Regions from separate parts of the Rhodoferax sp. GW821-FHT02C08 genome, predicted to be linked through region 1. Evidence: predicted binding sites of a transcription regulator. Region 1 holds the regulator's gene; the other holds the start of a gene.
What was found. Region 1 encodes NrdR, which represses ribonucleotide reductase genes. Its sites were predicted from a motif close to CACNANATNTNGTG; they were not measured.

Region 1 (9,332 bases):
GGTCTTGCCAGTGTTGCACGTCGTTGCGCAGCACGTCCAGTGCGGCCTGGGCATCGCGCCAAGGCTTGGTGGACAGCACTTCGATGCGCTGGGCCAGCAGCACGGCGGCTTCACGCTGCACCTGCACGCGGTGCTGCAGGTCTTCAATGCCTTTGACGCGGTCAGCCAGCTGTACCTTCAGGGCGGCCAGCGGCTCCTTGCTCAGCGGCGCGCCGGCCTTGGCGGCATCGCGCTGCCAGGCCATGGCATCGGCCATGTTTAGCTTGGGCAGAGCCAGCAGCGCGGTGGCCTTGCGGGCCCATTCGGCAGCGATGATTTCAGCGCCCTTGCTGCGCTTGAGTTCGTCCAGCTTTTCTTTCAACGGCTTGGCTGCACCGCGGTCCCGTCCGTTCAGCTCCTGGAACACCTCCTGCATCTGCTCGTAGCTGGGGTTGGTAACCAGCCAGTCGCGGATGCGCTGCGCACGCTCTCCCGCGGTGTGGGCAGAAAAAGCGCCCCCCGTCAGGGTGTCGAGCGGATGCGGTTCTTGGGATTTTGTGGCGTTCACGGCAGGCTTTTCAGAAGGAGTGGCAGGCGTTGTTTTAGGAGAAGAGAAGCCGAACATGGATGAATTTATTTGGGGATAGAACAAGCGGCCACCGGGGCCGCTAGGCCCCACGGCACACAAGTCCGGTTCGGGGCAAAGGTGCTATTTTCGCCGCTTTTCAAATCACCGCATAAATCCCGCTCTGGCGGCCCCGGTTTTAGCCGTCCGGTGTCAAGGCATGGCCAGCTGCAGCTCGGCCTGTGGCTGCCAGGTAGCCTCGGTTGTCAAGGTTTTGGCGGCCCCCAGGAACAAGCGTTCCAGCGGAATCTTTTGGCCCGCCAGGTAGTCACGCACCACCACGCCGCGCTGTACCGCCAGACGCTGTAGCGCGTCGTCGCTGGCGGGCAGATTGGCCAGCAACAGTTGCTCCATATCGGCATCCGGCAAGTCCTTGACCAGACCCAGGGCGTTGCGCGGTTTGGGGAAGTTGGCCCGCTTGTACAGAGACTTGAGCAGGGCCGGGTATTCGGCCGGGTCTACCGCCATAGACGCCAGCTCGCCGGTATCGGCATCGGGCGCAGCCGCGCCGTCCACCACGGCGTTGCGGCGCTTTTCGGCCAACACACGGCGTTGCAGGCGGGCTTTTTGCAGAGCCTCGCGCTCGGCTTCAGCGCTGGCGCTGCCCACCACGGTCAACTTCAGGCCATTGCGCGCCTCCAGCGCCTTGGCCACCTTGTCCAGGTTTTGCCGGGCCTCGGGGGTCAATACCGTGCTGCCGGGGGCGAAGTGGACCACGCTCAACTCGTCCCCACCGCCGCCAAAGGCACTGGCCAGCAGGCTGAAAGGCGAGGTAATGGCCTTGGCAATCAGGTTGCCGATGATCTTGAAGATCACCGGCCCGATGCGGAACTGCGGGTCGTTCAGCGAACCGGACAAGGGCAAGTTCAGGTCAATCACGCCATTGCGGTCAGCCAGCAGGGCCACGGCCAGCTTCACCGGCAGGCTGGTCGGCGCGCCAGCCACCTCGTCGCCAAAAATCAGCTGGTTCAGGATGATGCTGTTGGTGGCGGTCAGTTGGCCATCGGGCTGGACCACGTAGTGCACGTCCACGCTGAGCTTGCCGCGCTCGATGCCGTGGCCGACGTATTTGATGCTGTAGGGTGACAGCGCGGGCAGCTCCAGGTCACGCACCTTGGCGTTGATGTCCAGCACCAGGGGCTTGGCCAGCGGGTTGAGCTTGCCCAGAATTTCCAGCGAGGCCGTGCCCTCGGCCCGGCCGCGCAGCTCCAGGTCGGCCTGCTGCACCACGCCCTGCTCGGCCACGGAGGAGAACGCCCCCAGCTTGCCAGTCAGCTCGCTGAGGTTGGCGCTGTAATTGGGCTTGATGAAACGGTCCGAGAACTGCACCCGGCCATTGACCAGACTGATGGCTCCTATGCGCACCACAGGCGCTGCGCCATTTGCATTATTTTGGCCGCCAGCGCTGGATTTACCTGCGCTAGCAGCTACAGTATTAGTAGCACCCGCCGGTTCCGTCGGACTGGATTTGACCAGGTCTTGCAGGTTGATACGGCCGGTTTCGTCCAAGACCACGCGGGCATAGAAGTCGCTGAGCGCGGTTTCCTTGACCTCGATGCGGGTCACGGCGGCCGGAGCCAGTGCCACGTCGACCCCGCGCAGGTTCAGCAGCTTCCAGCTCAGCAATTCACGGTTCTGGTTGGCGCCCGCATCCGGGGTGCTGCTGTAGGGCGAACGGTTGGCGCGGAACTCCTCCAGCGTGCCGTCGCCACGCACTTTGAGCACCGGCCCGGCCGGGCTAGCGCTGTAAGCGACCTGGCCTTTGAAGCTGGTGTCGGCCCGCACAATGTCCACATTCAGGCCGGCACCGAAATACGGCTCCAGGGCATGCAGAGGCAGATGCACCAAATCCACTTGACCCTGGGCCGCCAGCGGCTGCAGAGCCAGCGTACCTTTGTAAGACATGCGTCCAGCCTCTACATTGCCGGCGCCGATACGGGCGGCAATATTCAGCGGCGAGGGCTTGGCGCTGTTCGGGTCCAGGTCTTTCATCTGCACCTGCAAAGCCGTCAAATCCAAGGAGACAGGCTGAGACGTCGCCTTATCTATATAGGAGACGGCGCCGCCTTCCAAGGCAAAGTCAGCCACGTTGATGGACCAGGGCTTGGCCGTTGCGCTGGAAGTCGCCGGCGCAGTCGCCGCGGACGCGGCTGCTGGCGCGGCACCGGCGGCCGTTTTCAGCCAGCGCTCGAACATCCAGCGTTGGTCGGCGCCCCGCTCCACCTTGGCACGCGGCTCGGTCATGGCCAGCTTGCCGATGCGCACGCTGTGCTGGGCCAGATCGACCTGGGCTTGCAGCAGCTGCAGCTGGCGCAGGCTGGCCAGGGCTGCCGTTGCCGGCTTGCCGCCGTTGGACGGCGTACCCAGCGCCAGGCCGTCCAGCGTGAGTTGCTTGGCCGTGAGCTGCAGCGCGTCAGGTGCCTTCCAGTGCAGCTGCAGATCGGCATTCAGTTGGCCACTCAACCGGGGCTCCAGCACGGCGGTCAAGTACGGCGCAGCCAGGTCCAGCGGCAAGCCGCCCAGGCTGGCATCGACATTCGCTTCCTGGTCGGTAGCGGAGCCGCTAAAGCGCAGCTCGGCAGCCTTGCCAACCGGGGCCTTCCCACCCTCCTCCAACTGGGCCTGCCCGCTGAACTTCAGCGGCTGGGTGAACGGCCAGGCGATGGCCGATGCCTCCAATGCCACATCGTTCAAAGCCAGCTGGGCTGCCGGGTGGGTCGTGGCGTCGGTCCAGCGCACACTGCCCCGTGTCAGCGCCAGCTTGGCCACGTTGAGCTTCCACGGCGAGGACGCTGCAACTTCAACATCTTTTTGACCGCTAGCGCTTGATTTACCTGCGGGAGAAGCTACGTTTTTAGGAGCAAGCGGCGGCACCAGGAAATCCAGCTGACCGGCAGCATTGCGACGCATATCCAGCGCTAGCGCGTTCAATTCGACCGAAGACAGCTTTACCACCCGCTCCAACGGCCGCACATCGTCCAGCGTCAGCTTCAAGCTGTCCAGCGCCAGCCACGGCGCGCCTTGCGGATTCGCCACCCGCAGCTTGTCGGCCTGCAGCACGCCGCGCAGACGCACGGCCATCTTGGGAGTTTCTTCAAACGCCAGCTGCAGGTCGGCATTCAGCACCGCCCCCTGCACCTTGACCGGCAGGCTGGCGGGCAAATAAGGCAGATAGGGCGCCAAGTCCAGGTTTTTCAAGACCAGATGCGCATCCGTCTTGCGGGTGGGCTCGAAGGGCGTAGTCTGGGCCGCGGTGTCAAAACTGCTGCCATTCAGGGTAAAGGCCAGCCTGGGCTCGGCCTGGATGCTGCGCTGCGAATCCAGGTTACTGATGAAAGGCAGGCTCAGGTGCAGATCGCGCACCGCATGGGTTTTGCCCACAGGCTGATCCATAAAGTCCACCGACCCACCGGTCAGGGTGATGTTGTACAGCGCAAACGAGGGCGTAGGGCTGGGCTGGGGATCAGGCGGTGTGGCCAGGCGGGCCACGATATCGTCAAAGTCGTAGCGCCCCTCGCCCAGGTGGGTGATCTTCAGCTGCGGCTGTTGCACCGCAATCGCATCGACCACGGGAGCCAGCCGACGCAGGGATTGCCAGAGCGCCACGTCCACCAGCACATGCTCAATGCGTAGCTGCGGCGTGGCCCCCGCGGAAGCGGCGATCGAGAGCTGATCCAGCGACAGTGCCAGCGTCCAGGGGTGGAAGTCCACATGGCCGACCAGCACCTGGCGACCCAGCTTTTCGCTGCCCGCCTTCTCCAACTGGCTTTTCAATAGCGGTGGCACCGCCAACCAGGCCAGCGCCCATAACACCAACAAACCAGCGAGGGCCCACAGCACGCGGCGCAGCCATGGACGGGAAACAAAAGATGCAAAAGTCATGGTGCCCATTTTGCCGCCAGACTACGCGGCGCTGTGAGGGAATGCACCGCCTGAAAAGCAGAAAGCCCGGACGGTAGGTAGTGAACCTGGCCGCCGGGCTTGACGGCGAACTTGCGGTTCATGCCGTCTGGGTTTGCAAGGGAGAGAGTGATGTCCCCCATTGCATTGGAAGCAAGAGATTGCCTCCATATAGTACCGGGGCTGCTCCACACCGCCGTCGCAAAGTGTCAGGCTTAGCAGGCTCCTACCGGTGAACGCCTGTTTGCACAGGCGGTGTCAATTTAGTCCATGGTGGTGCGGATTACAAATCTGCTTTTCAATGCATATGCAGTCTGCGATTGAGTCAATTTTCTTGACACATGAAATCAAGGTAGTAGCAACACAACAGGTGTATACACCACCATCGAGCACTTACATCATGAAACAAAAAAATCCCTGACACCTTTCCCAAGTGACAGTTTCGCTGTGCAAATTAGGTGAAAACGGGCTTCGAAATTGCTAATTTCTTATAAAGATCAACTTTTATATTCTTGACTTGATATGATAAGTCCTCCTAGAATCCGCCCGTCCCTCCCACTATGGCCTAGGGACAACCCGAATCCGCTGCCGACCCCCGGCTACATCAGATCGCTGCACAAGCCTGGAAGGCGCCGCAGGATACTGATAGCGTACCCACCCAATCGAAGTGCCAAAGCGAATTGCTCTTACGCAAATTGATCGCCCCCGGCCTTCGCTCGATGAGGAAGTGCTATGACAGCGTTACAAAAGTTAGGACATGGACTGCGAACCTTCGCATCCGATATTGCCCAAGGCTTTTTTGAGATTACCCACAACGGATTTGCCCTCTTGGGCTTGGTTGTGGCTTTTACCGTCGTGACCATGACCGCCCGGCCCGATCTGCGCCAGGTGGCCGAAGTCCAGTTGATGGGCTGGTTGCAAGAACGCCAGGTTGAACCTACCGGTATGGAAGACATTGCCGAGGCAGACACCGAGGCGGTGGACCGTGCCACCGCCAGCAACCCCAAGGACCTGCCTAAACAGCAAGCAGCTGTAGCCTATTGGCTGAGCAAGAAATACCATGTCGCGGCCGAACCGGTCAGCGCCCTGGTGGCCGAAGCCTATGACATCGGCAGTCGCGTCAAGCTCGACCCGACTCTGATCCTGGCCGTCATGGCCATCGAATCCGGCTTCAACCCCTTTGCCCAAAGCTCTGTGGGTGCCCAAGGCCTGATGCAAGTCATGACCCAGGTGCACACCCAGAAATACGACGTCTTTGGCGGCAAGCTGGCCGCGTTTGACCCGCTGACCAATCTGCGCGTCGGCGTTAAAGTGCTGCAAGAGTGCATTGCCCGCGCTGGCTCGGTCGAAGGCGGGCTGCGCTTTTACGTAGGTGCGGCCAACATCGAAGATGACGGTGGCTACGCCAGCAAGGTCATGGCCGAGCACGCCCGACTACAACAAGTGGCCGCCGGCCGGGCTACTCCCACGGCCCCGCAACTGCGCACCATCCCTGTCACTGCGCCTGCCCAAAAGCAGCCCGCAACGGATGACGTACAAAAAGTGGCGGTACTCGGTAAGTACTAATCTACGTTCGCCAGCTCCGTTACACTAGGCATGTACGCAACTGGCGATAGGCGTGACCCCGGCACCGGGTGCTCACGCTGACGTGGACCACCGCAGCACCTTTCTTACAAGGTTTTTCGGACAACCACTGGGAAGCGTACCGCCAGGCTTTGGCTTGGTGTTCAGCCGTTCGCCTGGGCAGCACTTGTTCCAACCCCAAGACCTTCGTCTGATAGGACTGCCATGTACGACCGCCGCATTCTGATTGAACAAACCGACCCCGAGCTGTTCGCCGCCATCCAGGCCGAAAACGCCCGCCAAGAGCACCACATCGAACTGATCGCTAGCGAAAACTACGCCTCGCCCGCCGTCATGGCCGCGCAAGGTTCGCAGCTCACCAACAAATACGCCGAAGGCTACCCCGGCCGCCGCTACTACGGCGGCTGCGAATACGTCGATATAGCCGAACAACTGGCCATCGACCGCGTCAAGCAACTCTTTGGCGCTGAAGCCGCCAACGTGCAGCCACATTGCGGCGCATCGGCCAACGAAGCCGTATTCCTGGCCTTCCTCAAGCCCGGCGACACCATCATGGGCATGAGCCTGGCTGAAGGCGGCCACCTGACCCATGGCATGGCATTGAACATGAGCGGCAAATGGTTCAACGTCGTCAGCTACGGTCTGGATGCCAACGAAGCCATCGACTACGACGCGATGGAACGCAAGGCCCATGAAACCAAGCCAAAACTGATTATTGCGGGCGCCAGCGCTTACTCTCTTGCTATCGATTTTGAGCGCTTTGCCAAAGTCGCGAAGGATGTGGGCGCCATCTTCATGGTCGATATGGCCCACTACGCAGGCCTGATTGCCGCTGGCATCTATCCCAACCCCGTGCCCCACGCCGACATCGTCACCTCCACCACCCACAAAAGCCTACGCGGCCCGCGTGGCGGCATCATCTTGATGAAGTCAGAGTTTGAGAAGGCCATCAACAGCGCCATCTTCCCTGGCCTGCAAGGCGGCCCGCTGATGCACGTCATCGCAGCCAAGGCTGTGGCGTTCAAGGAAGCGCTCACGCCCGAATTCAAGACCTACCAACAGCAGGTATTGAAGAACGCCCAGATCGTGGCCGAAACCCTGACCCAACGTGGCCTGCGCATCGTCAGCGGCGGTACGCAAAGCCACGTCATGCTGGTGGACCTGCGCGCCAAGGGCATCACGGGCAAGGAAGCCGAGGCCGTGCTGGGCAGTGCCCACATGACGATCAACAAAAACGCCATCCCCAACGACCCGGAAAAGCCCATGGTCACCAGCGGCGTGCGTATCGGCACCCCCGCCATGACCACCCGTGGCTTCAAGGACGAAGAAGCCCGTGCTACCGCGAACCTGGTGGCCGACGTGCTGGACAACCCGCGTGACGCGGCGAACCTGGACACCGTACGTGCCAAGGTCGCAGCACTGACCAGCCGCTTCCCTGTCTACCGCTAAGCGTTAGCTAGCCATGAAATGCCCCTTCTGCGGCCACGGTGAGACCCAAGTTGTCGAAACCCGCGAATCTGACGACGGCGACCTGGTCCGTCGTCGGCGCCGCTGCGGGGGCTGCGAAAAGCGATTCACTACCTACGAACGTCCAGACGTTAGCTTCCCTGCGATCGTTAAAAAAGATGGGCGGCGCATTGATTACGCCCCCGCCAAATTACGGGCATCTCTAGCACTAGCTTTAAGAAAACGCCCCGTCAGTACAGAGCAAGTGGACAATGCCATTGAGCGCATAGAGGAAAAGCTGCTAAGCCTCGGCGCACGTGAAGTTTTATCCAACTACATCGGCGAACTAGTGATGCGCGAGCTAAAGAAGCTAGATAAGGTCGCCTATATACGCTTTGCCAGCGTATACCGCAGTTTTGCGGATGTAGACGAATTCAAAACCCTAGTGGACGAAGTACAGCGTTAAGCAAGCTATCCGCTTAACGGTTTTGATGGAGGGACAGGCGGCAACCGCCATGCTTCCATCGGTAAACAGATGTATCTATTATCGATGCATGGACTTTACACATTACATTCGCGAGCAGTACCTTGCCTCCAAGTGTGGTGCAGTTCGGCTGGAATTGCGCTCCAAGGGTTTTTCCTTGCTTGAAGTGCTTATATCCATCGTTGTACTTTCATTTGGTTTGCTAGGTATGCTGGGTTTACAAGCGGCTGCATTGCAAGCAAATCGGGATGCACGAATGCAATCCGCCGCAGTCAATTTGGCACGTGAATTGGCTGAAATGATGCGGAACAATAAAACCATTGCATTGGATACTTCAAGCCCATATTTCGGCAACTTCACCACTCCATTGACTGCAGTTTCACCCAGTTATTGCCTCAATGTAGCCTCAAGTACCAGCTGCGGCACTGGTACAACTGGCCTTACTGCAATAGCCAACGCTGAAATGACGGAATGGCTATCACGGGTAGATAGCGAACTACCGGGTGCCCGCGTAACAGTCTGCTCTGACTCTGCCCCATTCGATTCAACCGGCGCACCGCAATGGACCTGCGGTACCGGAACAGATGCCAGCACAGTGATAAAAATCGGCTGGACCAGAGGATCTACGGATCACTCAAGCACAAACACCACTCCATTGGATAGGGCCACGAAGCCCTCGATCATTCTCCCGGTAACCGCAGGCAATGCCCTATGACCGCTTTGATCAAACCATACACACCAAAGCGGCGATCAAATCAATCGCTGAGCTCCCAGCATGGGTTAACCATGGTCGAACTATTGGTAGCGATGGCTATCAGCCTTGTGATAGCCATCGCAGCAGTTGCATCACTTCTTATTAGTAGACAAGGATTTACTGCAGTAGATGCATCTTCGCAGCTAAGAGACAACGCTCGTTTTGCGATGGACCTTTTCCAGCGCATAGGTGTTCAAGCGGGATATCAGGATGTGTTGTATATCGCGTCGCCTAGGCAAACAAATGTTAGCGGCGTTGCAACCAATCCTGATCCGAATATTTTCGGCATTGACAACAAGATACCCAGCGCAACCGATCCATTCAACGCGAGCCCCTCCACTGCAGGCACTAACGGCAGCGACATCTTGATGATCCGATACCAGGTGGGTGAAACATTTCCAGGATCTGGCGTCTCCGACGGTTCAATGATCGACTGCATGGGTAATGCGCCCACCGCAGTTCCAGGCAATCAAGATGATCGGATAACCAGTGTGTTTTATGTAAGTACTGGGTCGGATGGAGAACCCTCCCTCTATTGCAGCACAGGTCCGTCAAGTACA
Region 2 (9,332 bases), on a different contig from region 1:
GCCTATGTGGGTTCGCAGTTTGTACTGGAAGTGGTGTTGAGGCGCGGCATATGAAGCTGTTGCTGGTCTTGCTGGCCGTGTTGTTCGGCGTATGGCTGTGGCGATCAAGGAGACTCGCCGAACGCCCCCAAGCGCCGCGCCGCCCTGCGGAGTTGCAAAACATGGTGACTTGCCGGGTCTGCGGCGTACATCTGCCGTCCCCCGAGGCCATCCACACGGCGCACGGCGCTTACTGCGGCGAAGCACACCGCAAGCAGGCAGAAGGGTGATGGCAGACACCACACCTACCCTGCAGGCCCCTGGCGCGCCGCTGGCGCTGGCACGGGTCTGGTACGGATTCATGACAGCCCGGGTCAGCATTGCGCTAGCTATTCTGCTGCTGCATGTCTCACTATGGGCTCTGGGCCAGGATGTATCACTGTGGATGCTGCTGTTCTGCGTAGGCTATTTCGCCAGCACCCTGGCGGTGCGCCTGCGCATGCACCCCAGCGGCGATGCACAGCCGCCGGCCCGCTACTGGGCCGGCACGGTCGGCGTGGATGCGCTGGTGTTCTCCATTTTGCAGCTGCTGGAGTCCAGCAGCATCAACTACAGCCCGCTGCTGGCGCTGCCAGTACTGCTGGCCGCGGTGCAGGGTTCGCGCCGCATTGCCCTGGGTACGGCGGCCGGCATGACCCTGCTGTTGCTGCTGGAAGCCTGGTGGACGTCCCACCACAGCGCGGACGGTACCGCCCGGTTGGTGCAAAGCGGGCTCACCGGCATGGGGTATTTCGTGGTTGCCTTCCTGGTCAATCAACTGGCAGCCCGACTGGAGGGCGAAGAACAGCTAGCCTTGCGCAGCCAGATGGACGCACAGCTGCAGACCCGCGTCAATGAATTGGTGATCGAAACCCTGGCCGACGGTGTGCTGGTGGTCGATATCCACGGCGCCACCCGTACCGCCAACCCGGCAGCCCGCTGGCTGCTGGGAGCAGAGGCAGGCCCTCCGCTACTCCTGTCCAGTGAGCCCGGTTGGCGCACTCTGCTGGCGCTGGCGCAAAAGACGTTTGCCACGGAGAGCCCCCAGAACGGTGACATCAGCATCCACGCGACGGGCAAAAGCCCGCGCCGCGTACGGGTCCGCACCCGCATGACGGTGGCGCAGGCCGCTCGCACGGAAAGCCTGTGCGTGCTGTTTTTGCACGATCTGCGTGAAATTGAGGCCCGGCTACGCACTGAAAAAATGGCCGCCATGGGCCGCATGTCGGCCGCCGTAGCCCATGAGATCCGCAATCCACTGGCCGCCATTACCCAGGCCAACGCGCTATTGGAAGAAGACCTGACAGACCCGGCCCACCAGCGGCTGACGCATATGGTGCAACAGAATGCATTGCGGCTGTCCAAGATCGTCGATGAAGTGCTGGGTATTGCCCGCCTGCAGCACTCCGGCACCGGCCGGCCGCCGCAAACCCGTCTGGACGAAGCCATCAACAACATTTGCGCCGATTGGACGCAACAGGACGCGCGCCGCCAGCAAGTCAAGGTTACCCCTGCCACTCTGGGCATGCCGGTGGACTTCGATGCCGACCATTTGCGGCGCGTACTGCTGAATCTGCTGGACAACGCTGCACGCCACGTCAGCACACAGCCCGAGGCCATCCAGGTCAGCACCAGCCTGTCGGCCAACCAGCAATCGCATCTGCAGGTCTGGAGTGACGGCCCAGCTCTGGAGCAAACCGTAGAGCAGCATTTGTTTGAACCTTTTTTCAGCTCTGAGAGTCGCTCCAGCGGACTGGGTCTGTATATTTGCCGGGAATTGTGCGAACGCCACCGCGCCAGCATCGGCTACCAGCGTGCGACGCGGATGCGCAATGGCCAGGAAGTACAAGGCAATGAGTTTTTTGTGCAGTTCCGCCCGCCCAAGCCAAGCAGCCTGGCGGCACGTCCTTTAGATATCCAACCTGTCTGACCATGGCCTCATCCAGTGCATCCTCCCCGGCATCCGTCTTGGTGGTGGATGATGAACCCGATTTGCGCACGCTGTATGAGCTGACCTTGCTGCGCGAGGGCTACCGTATCGACACTGCAGCCGACCTGCAAGAGGCCCGCCTGATGCTGGACCAGCAGCGCTTCGACGTCGTGATCACCGATATGCGCCTACCCGACGGCCTGGGGAGCACACTATTGCACAGCCTGAAAGCCCAGCAACGCGCTGAGCGCGTCATCGTCATGACCGCCTACGGCTCGGCCGAAAATGCCGTGGAGGCACTGAAGGCTGGTGCTTTCGACTACCTGACCAAGCCGGTGGACCTGAAGCAATTTCGCACCGTGGTGGCGTCGGCGATCCAGGACAGCAACCGAACACAGCGCACCGCCATCCCGAATGAAAAAGCGCCCCAACGCACAGCGTCCGGGGACAGTGCGCTACAAAAATTGGTGGGCACCTCGGACGCCATGCAGCAAGTCAAGCAGCGCATCATCAAGGTCGCGCGCAGCATGGCACCGGTACTGGTTCGAGGCGAATCAGGCACCGGCAAAGAGCTTGTGGCCCAAGCCCTGCACGCCAACAGCCACCGTGCCGCTGGCCCACTGGTGGCGGTGAATTGCAGCGCTATCCCCGAGAACCTGCTGGAAGCCGAGTTCTTCGGTGCCAAAAAAGGCTCGTACACCGGTGCCACGCAAGACCGACAAGGTTACTTCCAGGCCGCCCGCAATGGCACCTTGTTTTTGGATGAAATTGGCGACCTCCCCCTGGCCATGCAGTCCAAGCTGCTGCGGGCCATACAGGAGCGCAGCGTACGTGCCCTGGGCTCGGTCCAGGAAGAGGCGGTAGACGTACGCATCGTCAGCGCTACGCACAAGGACCTGGCCGCCGATGTCAAGGCCGGCCGCTTCCGCCAGGATTTGTACTACCGCTTGAATGTGATCGAGATCGCCATCCCGCCACTACGCGAGCGCCGCGGAGACCTGCCGTCGCTATGCGAGGCCTTGCTGGAGCGCATCGCACAAGAGTCGGGCATGCCGCCACCGCGCCTATCCTGTGAACTGCTGGAGCAGTTGGCCAACCACCCGCTGGGCGGCAATGTGCGTGAACTTGAAAACCTGCTACACCGCGCGGTCGCCATGGGTGATGGTGAAGCCTTGCACCTGGACCTGGACTTTGAACCCACGCAGGACATGGGCTTGGTACCGCTGCCCGAAACCTCATCAGAGCCGACGGCCCCCGCCGATCCCGGTATCTCGTCAAGTCCCTGGACCCTGGACTCGGTCCCCTCTGACCTGCAGGCATTTCTGGACCGGCAGGAGCGAGAGATCCTGGTCAAGGTACTGCATGAAACAGGTTTCAACCGCACAGCGGCAGCCAATCGCCTGGGACTGAGCCTGCGCCAGATACGCTACCGCATCGAACGGCTCAACATCGCCACTCCGCAGGACAACGAGCCCCATGACGCCTAAAGCAGCAACCGAGCCCAGCCGCCCCCTGTGGTCAAACGGCTGGTACCGTTTTGCCCACCAGCAACGCTCGCCAAATTACGGCCCACGCCCACCCCAGGCACGCATCGACCTGGTGGTGATCCATTCCATCAGCCTGCCGCCGGGGCAATATGGCGGAGACGAGGTGATGGCATTGTTCGCCAATACGCTGGACTGGGACGCCCACCCCTATTTCAACAGCATCCGCGGGCTGCAGGTATCTGCCCACTTCTATATACGCCGCAATGGCGAGCTGTGGCAGTTTGTGAGTACGGACGACAGGGCTTGGCATGCCGGGGTATCCCAGTACCGGGGGCGCAGCAACTGCAACGATGACTCCATAGGTATCGAACTGGAAGGCCTGGAAGGCGACAGCTTCGAAGCCGCGCAATATGAAACCCTGACCAGCCTGGTTCCGGCCATCGCACAGGCCTATCCGATACGCCATATCGCAGGCCATGAACATATCGCCCCAGGCCGAAAAAACGACCCAGGAACCGGCTTCAACTGGCCAAGACTGCAACGCGGAACCGGCTGGGAAGCCCGCTATTTCCCGCTCGGCACCGGACTCTGAGAAATATTTTTAACTTGCTGGCTGCGGCCAGATACACCCGGACACATGCCTCGCCCCAGGAGTTACGCTGCCAAACAAGGCAAATCCGGCGAGAACCCGCATCCAGCCTAGGTTTTTCTGCCGCAGACAAGGCAGTACAACACTTGCCGGAGGGTTGCACTCCGTGCTCAAACAAAACCCGACACGCAAGGCGCTATTCGCAGGGCGGTACACTACCGGTAGTGGCTTGAATTGATTTAAGACCCTATATATAGTGTCCAGCCAGTGCTACGAAGCACCTCAGTTTCGCTGCGGCGGTTGCCATTGCCGCCCATTCCACTCTTCATACTGTCCCAAAAGTCCAAAGGAAGCTATGCAAACCGCGTTGAACACCCCGTCTACCGTCCCCCAGCCACACTCCACGCTCCACGACGCAAGCCATGGCGACGCCGCAGTGCAAGGTACGCTGGCCCACTACCAGGTCATCCGCCGCAATGGCGCCGTCGTGCCTTTTGAGCCGGGCAAAATTGCCATCGCCATGATGAAAGCCTTCTTGGCCGTGCACGGCACGCAAGGCGCAGCATCAGCCAGCGTGCGCGAAGTGGTGGACGCGTTGACGCAGGGCGTGATTCGGGCCTTGGTGCGCTCGCGTCCAGGCGGCGGTACCTTCCATATCGAAGACGTGCAAGACCATGTGGAACTAGGCCTCATGCGCGGCGGCCACCATGAAGTCGCGCGCGCCTATGTGCTGTACCGCGAGCGCCATTCCCAAGAGCGGGCCAAACAAAGCGTTGAACAGGCACCAGCAGCCCCCGTGCTGCATGTGCTGGACGCGGGCCGACGCGTGCCATTGGACACGGCACGCTTGCAACAACTGATCGAACAGGCCTGCGCCAACCTGGGTGGCGAAGTGACGGCCGCCCCCATCGTCGCGGAAACCATGCGCAACCTGTACGACGGCGTGCCCATGGAAGAGGTCTACAAAGCCGCCATTCTGGCCGCCCGTACCCTGATCGAAACAGACCCCGACTACACCTACGCCACCGCCCGCCTGCTGCTGCACACCATTGCCAAGGAAGTACTGGGCAAGGACGTCACGCAAGCCGAACTGGCACAGGAATACGCCAACTACTTCCCCAGCTATATCCAAAAGGGTGTGGACGCTGAACTGCTGGATGCCAAGCTGCTGACCTTCGACCTGCAAAAGCTCGGCGCGGCACTCAAGCCCCAGCGCGACCTGCAGTTTGACTACCTGGGCCTACAAACCCTGTACGACCGCTATTTCCTGCACATCCGCAAGACCCGCATCGAACTGCCACAGGCCTTCTTCATGCGCGTAGCCATGGGCCTGGCCCTGAACGAAACCGACCGCGAAGCCCGCGCCATCGAGTTCTACGAAGTCATGTCGGCGTTTGACTTCATGTCCAGCACGCCCACGCTGTTCAACAGCGGCACGCTGCGCCCCCAGCTGTCCTCCTGCTACCTGACCACCGTGCCTGACGATCTGGACGGCATTTACGAATCTATCAAGGAAAACGCCCTGCTGTCGAAATTTGCCGGCGGCCTGGGCAACGACTGGACCCGTGTGCGCGCCCTGGGCAGCCACATCAAAGGCACGAATGGCGAATCGCAAGGTGTGGTTCCCTTCCTGAAGGTTGTAAACGACACCGCTGTCGCGGTGAACCAAGGCGGCAAGCGCAAGGGTGCGGTCTGCACCTACCTGGAAACCTGGCATCTGGACATTGAAGAGTTCCTGGAGCTGCGCAAGAACACCGGCGATGACCGCCGCCGCACCCACGACATGAACACCGCCAACTGGGTGCCGGATCTGTTCATGCGCCGCGTCATGGAAGGCGGCAGCTGGACGCTGTTCTCGCCCTCCAACGTGCCCGACCTGCACGACAAGTTCGGAGCCGATTTCGAAAAAGCTTACACCGCCTACGAAGCCAAAGCCCAACGCGGTGAAATCAAGCCTTCGCGCACCCTGCCAGCGAGCGACCTGTGGCGCAAGATGCTGACCATGCTGTTCGAAACCGGCCACCCCTGGATCACCTTCAAGGATGCCTGCAATGTGCGCAGCCCACAGCAGCATGCCGGTGTGGTGCACTCATCCAATCTGTGCACAGAAATCACGCTGAACACCAGTGATGACGAAACCGCTGTGTGCAACCTTGGGTCGGTCAATCTGCGCCAACACATCACCAACGGCCAACTCGACCACGCCAAGCTGCAAAAGACCATTTCCACGGCCATGCGCATGCTCGACAACGTGATCGACATCAACTACTACGCCGTCAAAAAAGCCCGCGACTCGAATATGCGCCACCGCCCGGTTGGCCTGGGCTTAATGGGCTTCCAAGACAGTCTGTACGCGCTGCGCATCGCCTATGCCAGTGAAGGCGCTGTGGCATTCGCAGACACATCGATGGAAGCCATCTGCTACTACGCCTACTGGGCATCCAGCGAGCTGGCCAAAGAGCGCGGCCAATACTCCACCTACAAGGGCTCCCTGTGGGACCAGGGCATCCTGCCACTGGACACACTGGACCTGCTGGCCCAAGCCCGCGGCGGCTACGTAGACGTGGACCGTTCGGCAACACTGGACTGGGACGCGCTGCGCCAAAAAATCAAGGCCGACGGCATGCGTAACTCCAACTGCGTCGCCATCGCCCCTACGGCCACGATTTCCAACATCATCGGCGTGGATGCATCTATCGAGCCCTGCTTTGGCAACCTGTCCGTCAAGTCCAATCTGTCCGGCGAATTCACCGTCATCAACAGCTACCTGGTACATGACCTGAAGCGCTTGGGCCTGTGGGACAACGTGATGCTGATGGACCTGAAACACTTCGACGGTTCGCTGCAATCAATTGACCGCGTACCAAACGAAATCAAGGCGCTGTACCGCACGGCCTTCGAAGTGGAAACCACCTGGCTGGTCGAAGCTGCGTCACGCCGCCAGAAATGGATAGACCAGGCCCAGTCGCTCAACATCTACATGGCAGGCGCCTCCGGCAAGAAGCTCGACGACACCTACAAGCTGGCATGGACGCGCGGCCTGAAAACGACTTACTACCTGCGTACCCGCAGTGCCACCCACGTGGAGAAATCCACTGTGGCGGCAGGCCGCATGAATGCAGTTTCGTCAGGTCAAGCTCCTGGGCAAACCATGAGCGCGGTCGATGCAGCCGCAGTCGCAGCACGCCAGCAAATCAACGCCGATGCACTGGCCACCAGCCCTGCAACCGATATCAAGTTCTGCGCCATCGACGACCCAGGCTGCGAAGCCTGCCAATAAATCCAAGCCTGCTTGCCACGCATCGTGAAACCTTGTTTTCACGATGCGCATGAGCAACACAAACGGCACAAAATAGCAGCGTTGAAAATGAACACTTTTCATTTTGTGACGCTGCTCTCATAATCCTAGCATTGGAAAATTTATGTTGACCTGGGACGAAGAAGTCACGCCCTCATCGCCATCTGCAGCGCAAAGCGGTTTACCCATCAACCGTGAGGCATCACACGCCGTTTTTTCGGCTACACCTACATCCGCACCAGCTGCAACACCGGTTGCCGCCCAGGCCACTGTGGCCACAGCAGCAGCACACGTCACCGCACAAGCTACGGCTGCTCGTCGCGTAAATGCTGCCGACAAACGCATCATCAATGGTCAGACCGATGTCAACCAGTTGGTGCCTTTCAAATACAAATGGGCCTGGGAGAAATACCTGGCCTCCTGCGCCAACCACTGGATGCCGCAAGAGGTCAACATGACCCGCGACATCGCGCTCTGGAAAGACCCCAACGGCCTGACAGAAGATGAACGCCGTATCGTCAAGCGCAACCTCGGCTTCTTTGTCACTGCCGACTCTTTGGCTGCCAACAACATCGTGCTGGGCACCTACCGCCACATCACGGCGCCCGAATGCCGCCAATTCCTGTTGCGCCAGGCGTTTGAAGAAGCCATCCATACCCATGCCTACCAGTACATCGTGGAATCGCTGGGCCTGGATGAAAGCGAAATCTTCAACGCCTACAACGAAGTCGCATCCATTCGCAACAAGGACGAGTTCCTGATCCCCTTCATTGAAGCGATCATGGACCCGAATTTCCATACGGGCACTCCAGAGAACGACCAGACCCTGCTGAAGTCATTGATTGTGTTTGCATGCCTGATGGAAGGCCTGTTCTTCTATGTCGGCTTCACCCAGATCCTGGCTTTGGGTCGGCAGAACAAGATGACGGGTGCAGCCGAGCAGTACCAATACATCCTGCGTGACGAGTCCATGCATTGCAACTTTGGCATCGATTTGATCAACCAACTCAAGCTGGAGAATCCGCACCTGTGGACTGCTGAGTTCAAGACCGAGATCAAAGACCTGTTCATGAAAGCCGTCGAACTGGAATACCAGTACGCCGAAGACACCATGCCGCGTGGTGTGCTAGGCATGAACGCATCCATGTTCAAAGGCTATCTGCGCTACATCGCCAACCGCCGTGCGACCCAGATCGGCTTGGAAGCCTGCTTCCCGCACGAAGAAAATCCATTCCCATGGATGAGCGAAATGATCGACCTCAAAAAAGAGCGCAATTTCTTTGAAACCCGCGTGATTGAATACCAATCGGGCGGTGCGCTCTCCTGGGATTAAGCTTTTCTTGCCCCATGCTTTCCAACAATGCGCAAATCACCACTCACCTCCATGGGCGAGTAGATGTTTGCGCTCCCGAGTACATGGTGCTGGGCATTGGCCCAACACCATGCATCGCTTGATGCCAACCAACCGGCAGCAAGTGCTCTTTGTAAACAGATCAAGGAGAAAATAATGGCAACTGCAAAAAAACCAGCCGCAAAAAAGGCTGTTCCCGCAAAGAAAGCGGCTCCCGTGAAAGCGGCACCAGCCAAAAAAGTAGCGGCTGCTAAGCCCGCTGCAAAGAAAGCGGCACCTGTGAAGGCTGCGCCAGCAAAGAAAGCTGCCGCGCCCGCCAAGAAGGCTGCGCCTGCGAAAAAAGTAGCGGCTCCGGCCAAAAAAGCTGCTGTCGCGCCAGCAAAGAAAGCTGCACCAGCCAAGAAAGCCGCACCCGCCAAAAAGGCAGTTGCAGTCAAGGCTCCAGCAGCCAAGGCCGCTCCCGCAAAGGCTGCAGCCAAGAAGGCAGCACCCGTAAAGGCAGCAGCAAAAAAGGCCGCTCCTGCACCCAAGGCAGCAGCCAAGAAGGCAGCACCTGCCAAGAAAGCCGCTCCTGCGAAGAAGGCAGCTGTTGTAGCCAAGAAAGCCCCTGCGGCCAAGAAGGCCACGAAAACGGTAGCAAAAAAAGCTACAAAGGCCCC

Region 2: AC07VY_RS19385 (ribonucleoside-diphosphate reductase subunit alpha) is a predicted target of NrdR. The motif match lies at 4,270-4,283, and genes of this name have one in related genera.

Annotation. Positions count from the first base shown of each region.
Region 1 is NZ_JBWKVR010000001.1:387,587-396,918, reverse strand. Features, by position in the region: gene AC07VY_RS01815 (DUF349 domain-containing protein) at 1-604, opposite strand, end outside; gene AC07VY_RS01810 (DUF748 domain-containing protein) at 758-4,486, opposite strand; gene AC07VY_RS01805 (lytic transglycosylase domain-containing protein) at 5,237-6,070, shown strand; ZMP/ZTP riboswitch at 6,097-6,256, shown strand; gene glyA (serine hydroxymethyltransferase) at 6,293-7,537, shown strand; gene nrdR (transcriptional regulator NrdR) at 7,551-8,000, shown strand; gene pilV (type IV pilus modification protein PilV) at 8,089-8,733, shown strand; gene AC07VY_RS01785 (PilW family protein) at 8,730-9,332, shown strand, end outside.
Region 2 is NZ_JBWKVR010000018.1:19,904-29,235, reverse strand. Features, by position in the region: gene AC07VY_RS19410 (cytochrome C assembly family protein) at 1-54, shown strand, start outside; gene AC07VY_RS19405 (PP0621 family protein) at 51-269, shown strand; gene AC07VY_RS19400 (sensor histidine kinase) at 269-1,948, shown strand; gene AC07VY_RS19395 (sigma-54-dependent transcriptional regulator) at 1,951-3,435, shown strand; gene ampD (1,6-anhydro-N-acetylmuramyl-L-alanine amidase AmpD) at 3,425-4,027, shown strand; gene AC07VY_RS19385 (ribonucleoside-diphosphate reductase subunit alpha) at 4,380-7,304, shown strand; gene AC07VY_RS19380 (ribonucleotide-diphosphate reductase subunit beta) at 7,447-8,655, shown strand; gene AC07VY_RS19375 (histone) at 8,830-9,332, shown strand, end outside.